2 regions of the Rhodococcus sp. WB9 genome follow, and region 1 is predicted to be linked to the other one. Evidence: riboswitches for the same ligand, from Rfam matches in the RefSeq annotation. Region 1 holds a riboswitch; the other holds the start of a gene.
What was found. A riboswitch is a leader RNA that binds a small molecule or an ion and turns the genes downstream of it on or off. The one in region 1 is predicted to bind cyclic di-AMP.
Positions count from the first base shown of each region.

Region 1 (3,399 bases):
GATGCGCAGCGACGTCTTGTCACCCCAGACGATCCCGACGGACCGCAGGCCGTCCAGCGTGGCGTCGACGGTCTTCTTCGTCGCCCGCGAGCCCACCGCGTCCTGCAGCGTGGCCCGCGGCACGGCGATCTCGTCGGCCCGTTCCAGCGCCAGGAGTTCGAGGATGCCGAAGTCCAGCGACGTCAGGTTGTCGGCCGCGCGGGCCACCGATGCCCGCTGTTCGGCGCGACCGGCGAGGACGACGATCGTGGCGGGCGGAGGAACCGCCAGGTCGGGGCGCTTGCGGAGCAGATCCGTCAGTTCGGCGTCGCTGCGCGCGGCCAGCCAGTCCGCGAGGGTCGCGGCGCCGCGGGACGAGGCTGCGGTGCCGTTGGTGCTCGCGATGGTGTCGTCGGTGTCGGTCATCGACTATCAGATTAGAGACCTGGGCTGTACGTCGCCGAATGCTCCTGTCAAAATGGCACCGTGGCTAACAATTCGAAGAAGCAGTACGTGGATCCAGGGTGGCCCGAAACCGCCGATGGAGATCACGCCGTGACCGAACTGTCGTCGACCCGTGCGGGCGGATTGTCCCCGTTCGGCGAGGACACCGAGTTCCCGCTGCCGGCGGAGTCGTTGCCGTACGCGCACCCGCACACGGTGATCAACCGCTGACCATGCGACAGAAGAGGGGCCCTGCACCGGATCGGTGCAGGGCCCCTCTTCTGTGAATCGCGGGGGATTACTGCGGGAGCAGTCCCTTGTTCGCGTCGATGAGCTGCAGGATCTGCGGATCGATCGCGATGCCCTGAGCCTTGACGGCCTCGATCGCGCTGTCGACGACACCGGCGTACTGCGAGGTGCCGTTGGTGCTGGGGACGCCGCCCGTGAGGTCGGGGAGTGCCGGCGCCGCGGGGGCCTCGGGCACGGTTGCGGGGGCGGTGCGCTGGGTGGGTGCGCTGCTCAGGCCGAGGCTCGAGGAGCAGGACGGCCATGCGCCCCAGCCCTGGGAGTCGAGGACCTTCTCGGCGACGACGATCTGCTCTTCACGCGAGGCCTGGTTGGCGGTGGCTGCGTACTGGGTTCCACCGTGTGCGTTCCAGGTGCTCGGGGAGAACTGGAGTCCGCCCTGGAAGCCGTTTCCGGTGTTGATTCCCCAGTTTCCGCCGGACTCGCACTGCGCGAGGCGGTCCCAGTCGGAGTCGGGTGCCGCGTTCGCGGTGCCCGAGAAGGCTGCTCCGGCGACGCCCATGATGGCGCCGGTGACGGCGACCTTGGCGACGGTGCGGCCGGTGGTGGTGGGCTTGCGATGGCGTCCGCTCATAGTGGTCGAGATCCTCTCCACACGCGCCTGCGAGGTCAGCTGTCGGGTTCGGGCTGAGAGGTCGCCCGGCCTCGCCTCTCCTGGCTGGAGAGGGTCTGGCTTCACCCCAAGATCCGAGTGTGCGAGGCACATTCGGACCGGTGTCCGTCTGAGAACTTGCGTTCCCTGGAGGACTTTGGGTCCCCCGTCCTCGTCCCTGGAATGCTTCGTCGGGACTCCGGTACCCGCGGGACGAGGCTTGGCGCGGCGGGCCGGATGTGGCCGATGTTTCCTCGGCCGGTGACGACGGTAACGGGCCGAGGCCGCAGTGTCACCATTTGATAACGCGGAGTGTCTTCGCCTGTTGCGGGGCCTCATTGGGCGCCCGGGAACTCTTCCCAGCTAGTGGCGACAAGACGCGTGTATCGCCGAGCCGTTGCCCTTCCGTTACCGGGCCGTTATGTGAGGAAGCTCACATCACTGGGGCGCGTCGACGATGTCCTTGCCGAGAGGCATGAGCGAGATGGGAATCATCTTGAGATTCGCGACCGCGAGCGGGATACCGATGATCGTGATCGCCATGGCGATTGCCGTGACGACGTGCCCGATCGCGAGCCACAGACCAGCGATGACGAACCAGATGACGTTGCCGATCAGCGAGGCCACACCGGCCGTCGGCTTGTCGACCACCGTCTTGCCGAACGGCCACAGTGCGTAGACGCCGACCCGGAACGACGCGATGCCGAACGGGATCGTGATGATCAGGATGCAGCAGAGGATTCCGGCGACGAAGTACCCCAGCGCCAGCCACAGACCGCCGAAGATCAGCCAGATGATGTTGAGCAGAATTCTCATGATCGTCCCATCGGTCGGTGGTCGGATGTGTCAGCGCGAGCGTCGGCCCTGCCTCAGTGCCGCGACGATTCCGAGAAGGAAGCCGATCGGGCACGCCAGGGCGATGAGATAGAGAACGAGACCCGGTTCGGAATCGGAGAGCACCGGGGTCAGGAAGATCGCCACGATCGCGACGAAGCCGATCGCGAAGAGGGCGAGTGCGACGCGCAGGAGTCCGTCGCCCCTCCGGGGTGTCTGAGGAGTGCTCGAAGGAGTCGGTTCGTGGGCCACACCAGCAACGATAGTGCCTGGAAACCCGGATGCCGGAGGGGGTCTGTGCAAGGTAGACTGTGGGCACTGCGCGTCCCGCACCAGAGGTGGGGCGCGCTGTTTTGCATACCAAGTGCAACCAACTGCACTCCAAGTGATGAGCGGGTGAACGCGGTGCCGACCGGCAAGGTGAAGTGGTACGACGTCGAAAAGGGCTTCGGCTTTCTGTCGCAGGAAGAAGGGGAGGACGTCTATGTGCGTTCGTCCGCGCTTCCCGAGGGCGTCGAGGGCCTCAAGGCCGGCCAGCGTGTCGAGTTCGGCATGGCCGCCGGTCGACGCGGCCCCCAGGCTCTGAGCCTGAAGGTGCTCGACCCGGCGCCGTCGCTGCGTCAGAATGCCGCGCGTAAGGAGCCGTCCGCCAAGAAGCACACGCCGGACGAACTCCACGGCATGGTCGAGGACATGATCACGCTGCTCGAGGCGAAGGTCCAGCCCGACCTGCGCAAGGGCAAGTACCCGGACCGCAAGACCGCCCAGCGCATCTCCGAGGTGGTCCGCGCCGTCGCGCGCGAGCTCGACAGCTGATTCGAAGAACGACGAGAAGGCCCCTGCGCTTCGGCGCGGGGGCCTTCGTCGTGAGCAGGTCGTTCTAGGCGGTCTTGATCGACCAGGCGGCCCGGGCCTGCGTGAGCCCCTGCTCGTCGATGACGGCGGACGGGAGCTGGATCTCGACGCCGGCCAGCTGCAGGTCCTCCGAGGAGGGCACGGTCACGGCGCGGGTCTCGCCGGCGCGGTGGGCCTGTTCCTGGACGACGACCTGTCCCGACGCGTCCTGGTAGACGACGAGCATGCGCCACGGTGCATCGACGATCTCCTGCGGCAGCGACAGCTGCAGCGACGAACCGGGTGGCACGTCGAGTTCGGCGAGGTCGCCGGTTGTGCAGTCCTCGAGATACAGGTTGCAGTACGCCAGCGGGGGGATCTGCTCGGCCCGGTTGTGCGCGAAGGCGGTG
Region 1 is NZ_CP041769.1:1,577,338-1,580,736, forward strand. It holds gene FND50_RS07555 (helicase-associated domain-containing protein) at 1-405, opposite strand, end outside; gene FND50_RS07560 (hypothetical protein) at 466-654, shown strand; gene FND50_RS07565 (transglycosylase family protein) at 722-1,303, opposite strand; cyclic di-AMP (ydaO/yuaA leader) riboswitch at 1,312-1,525, opposite strand; gene FND50_RS07570 (YccF domain-containing protein) at 1,760-2,137, opposite strand; gene FND50_RS07575 (hypothetical protein) at 2,168-2,407, opposite strand; gene FND50_RS07580 (cold-shock protein) at 2,561-2,971, shown strand; gene FND50_RS07585 (DUF2771 domain-containing protein) at 3,036-3,399, opposite strand, start outside.

Region 2 (3,399 bases), 3.5 Mb from region 1:
TCGTTGTAGAAGAGGACGACGTCGCCGGGCTGCAGGGCGTCGCGGGACACCGGGGTGCCGCCGCTGGCCTGCGCCTGACTGGACCTCGGCAGCGTCTTGCCGATCTGCTTGTACGCCCACACGACGAGTCCCGAGCAGTCGAATTCGTCCGGACCGGTGGCGCCCCACACGTACGGGTCGCCGATGCGGGTCATGCCTGCCTGCAGTGCGCTCGTGCCCGAGCCGGGGGTGAGGTGCGCGAGGATCGTGTTCGGGTCGAAGCCGGGCGGGAAGGGCGTCCCCGCCAGCTGGTCGCGTTCGGCGCCGGTGAGATCTCCGAATGCCTTGATCACGTCGGCGATCTGCGCCTGCAGGTCGCTCTGTTTGCGTTGCAGGTCGTCGCTCACGGCTTTGGCCTGCTCGGTCGCGGACCGCGCGGCATCAGCGGACTTCTTCGACGCCTCGGCCGCCTCGGTGGCTTCCGACGTGGCCGATTGGAATTGGGCGACCTGATTGCGGGTGTCGTTGGAGATGGCGTCCAGAGCGGACATCTGGTCGAGGAGTTGCTGCGGCGAATCGCTCACCATCACGGCGAAGAGGCGATTGGTCCGTGCGCCCTGGTAGTTGGCGGTGGCGAGCTTGTTCACCACGGGCTGGAAGACGGCGACGCGCGCGTTGGCGGCGTCGAGCACACCCTGGTCGGCCGCAAGCTTGGCGTCGGCGTCGCGTTGCACCGACTGTTTGGCCTCGAGATCGATCTGCGCGTTGTGGAGTGCTTCCGACGTCTGCTCGGACTGCCGGGACAGGTCACCGAGCTTCGTCAGCGCTTCGGTCGGGTTGGTGGTGACCGGGTCTGCACCCGCCTGGATCGCGGGCAGCGACACGAGCGCCACCGACAGCACGCCGGCTGTCAGCACGCTGCCCAGGGAGCGCTTCATCTTGTGTGAGGCCACGGAAATGCAGTTCTCCGATCGTCGATCTCCACCAGCCGGGTCGGGTGTCCGGTGCGCGGCTCAGGGATTTCCGCGGCCGAGGCGACCGTGGAGTGCCGAAGCGGTGGTGACCCGCGTTGCCGCCCGGTTGGCGCGACAAGACTTCGCAAGGTCTCGGATAGGTTACGGAATGGCATACGTTTGTGTCCACCCATGTCACGAACGGGTGGCGGGGACCACCCGGCGAGTGGACGACTCGCTGTCTGCCTGGGGCACAACGACATCGAGGGTGGGTTCGAATCGTGATTCGAACCCACCCTCGGTGGTCGTGCGAGATCCTACGAAGCTACCCCGTGCATCCCCGCCCTCGACTCGGTGGATGCCTCGCCTCGTGTGTGGATCAGTAGCGGCGTGCGCCGTCGAAAGGCATGGACGCGATGGGCGCCAACTTGACGGGCTGACCCTCGGTGGAGGCGTGGATCACGTTGCCGTTGCCGGCGTAGATGCCCGAGTGCGATCCGCCGTAGAAGGAGACCACGTCGCCGGGGCGGAGATCGGACTGCGACACGGGAGTGCCTGCCGCTGCCTGCGCGTAGCTGGTGCGCGGCAGGTTCAGTCCGGCCTGCTTGAACGCCCACTGCACCAGGCCGGAGCAGTCGAACGAGTTGGGGCCGGCGGCGCCGTAGACGTACGGCGAGCCGAGCTTGGTCTGAGCGGCCTGAACGGCCTTGTCACCTGCGGTGCTGGCCGGCGCCGGGGGCGCGGGGAGGTTCGGGACACCGGGGATCTGCGGGATGACGACACCCGGGATCTCGAAGGTTCCGACTCCGGGGATGGTGACGGGATCTGCGGCCGCGGGGGCCGCGGTAGCGGTGAGCGCTCCGACTGCGAGCGCGCCGGCGACGACTGCCCGTCGCACATTCCGCTTGGAAACTTGTGACGCCACGAAAGGGGTACTCCGTTTCTTCCATTCATCCGCCGACCGAGTTAGCTGACGGGTTCGGGCTGGGAAGATCAGCCCTACCCACCGGTGCGTGAGGACGTCCCGGCGGGATTCACCCCAGTAGAAACTTGGGTTCCCGGTACGACCGCTCTCGCGAGTGGCCGATTAGGCGGTGACTAGCGATGCTGCCCCGGTGTTGGGGCTGCGAGACTCCGCTAGGTCTCAGGAAGGTTACGAAATGGAATACCCGGATGTCGACCGGAACACGCGGAAAGTGTCCGTTTGGGCCGATTCCGGCTTTGCGGGCGCGCGATACCCACATTCGGTAACGACTGGATAACAAGCGGTTTGTTTCCGATCTCTTTCCGTCAGCGGGAGTGGGCATTTCGCGGACCCTCACGACTCCCCGATTTCTCCCCACACCGTGTTCCTGCTGTTCAACGGGGTGCCGCGGACCGAACCCGCGGCACGCGCCGGACCCGCCGCAACCGACCGCCGCACCATGCGAATCCCTCGTTCGCGGCCCCGCGGCCGCCCCTCGCACCGCCCGCGACCGCCGCCCGAGACGGGCAGTGTGATCCTCGTCTCTCCGGGCTCTCCGGGCGGTTCTGTCGGTGCCCGTCCATACGCTCCGATCCGTGAGTGTTCCCGGTGTACCCGAACAGCTGAGATTCGACGACCTCGACACCCCACTGCGGGACACCACGTTCGTGGTGGTCGATCTCGAGACCACCGGTGCACGGCCGGGTGAGGACGCCATCACCGAGATCGGCGCCGTGAAGATCCGCGGAGGCGAGGTGATCGCCGAAATGGCCACTCTCGTCGACCCGGGACGGTCCATCCCGCCGCACATCGTGGAGATCACCGGCATCACCACCGCCATGGTGATCGACGCCCCGCGAATCGAGCGAGTTCTGCCGGCGTTCCTGGAGTTCGCACGCGGGGCCGTGCTCGTCGCGCACAACGCCCCGTTCGACACGGGATTCCTCAAAGCCGCGGCGTCCGCCACCGACACCCCCTGGCCCAAGTTCACCGTGCTCTGCACCGTCAAACTGGCCAGGCGCGTCCTCAGCCGCGACGAAGCGCCGTCCGTCAAGCTGTCGTCGCTGGCCCGGCTGTTCGACGTCGGGACCACTCCGACCCACCGGGCACTCGACGACGCCCGTGCCACCGTCGACGTCCTGCACGCCCTGATCGCGAGGGTCGGCAATCAGGGGGTGCACAGTCTCACCGAGCTCGTCGACTACCTGCCCGACGTCTCCTCACACCAGCGGGCGAAACGCTCACTCGCAAGCCATCTCCCCCACGCTCCCGGCGTCTACCTGTTCCGCGGACCGTCCGACGAGGTCCTCTACGTCGGCACGGCGACCGATCTGCGCCGGCGGGTGCGCAACTACTTCACCGGCTCCGAGACGCGTGGACGGATGAAGGAGATGGTGGCCCTGACCACCCGGATCGACCATGTCGAGTGCGCGCATGCGCTCGAGGCCGGCGTTCGCGAGCTCCGGCTGCTCGCCGCGCACACGCCGCCGTACAACCGGAGGT
Region 2 is NZ_CP041769.1:5,085,393-5,088,791, forward strand. It holds gene FND50_RS23595 (C40 family peptidase) at 1-932, opposite strand, end outside; gene FND50_RS23600 (NlpC/P60 family protein) at 1,312-1,857, opposite strand; cyclic di-AMP (ydaO/yuaA leader) riboswitch at 1,872-2,036, opposite strand; gene FND50_RS23605 (DEDD exonuclease domain-containing protein) at 2,493-3,399, shown strand, end outside.
Region 2: linked by a shared signal. The riboswitch ahead of FND50_RS23600 (NlpC/P60 family protein) and the one ahead of FND50_RS07565 (transglycosylase family protein) in region 1 are both predicted to bind cyclic di-AMP.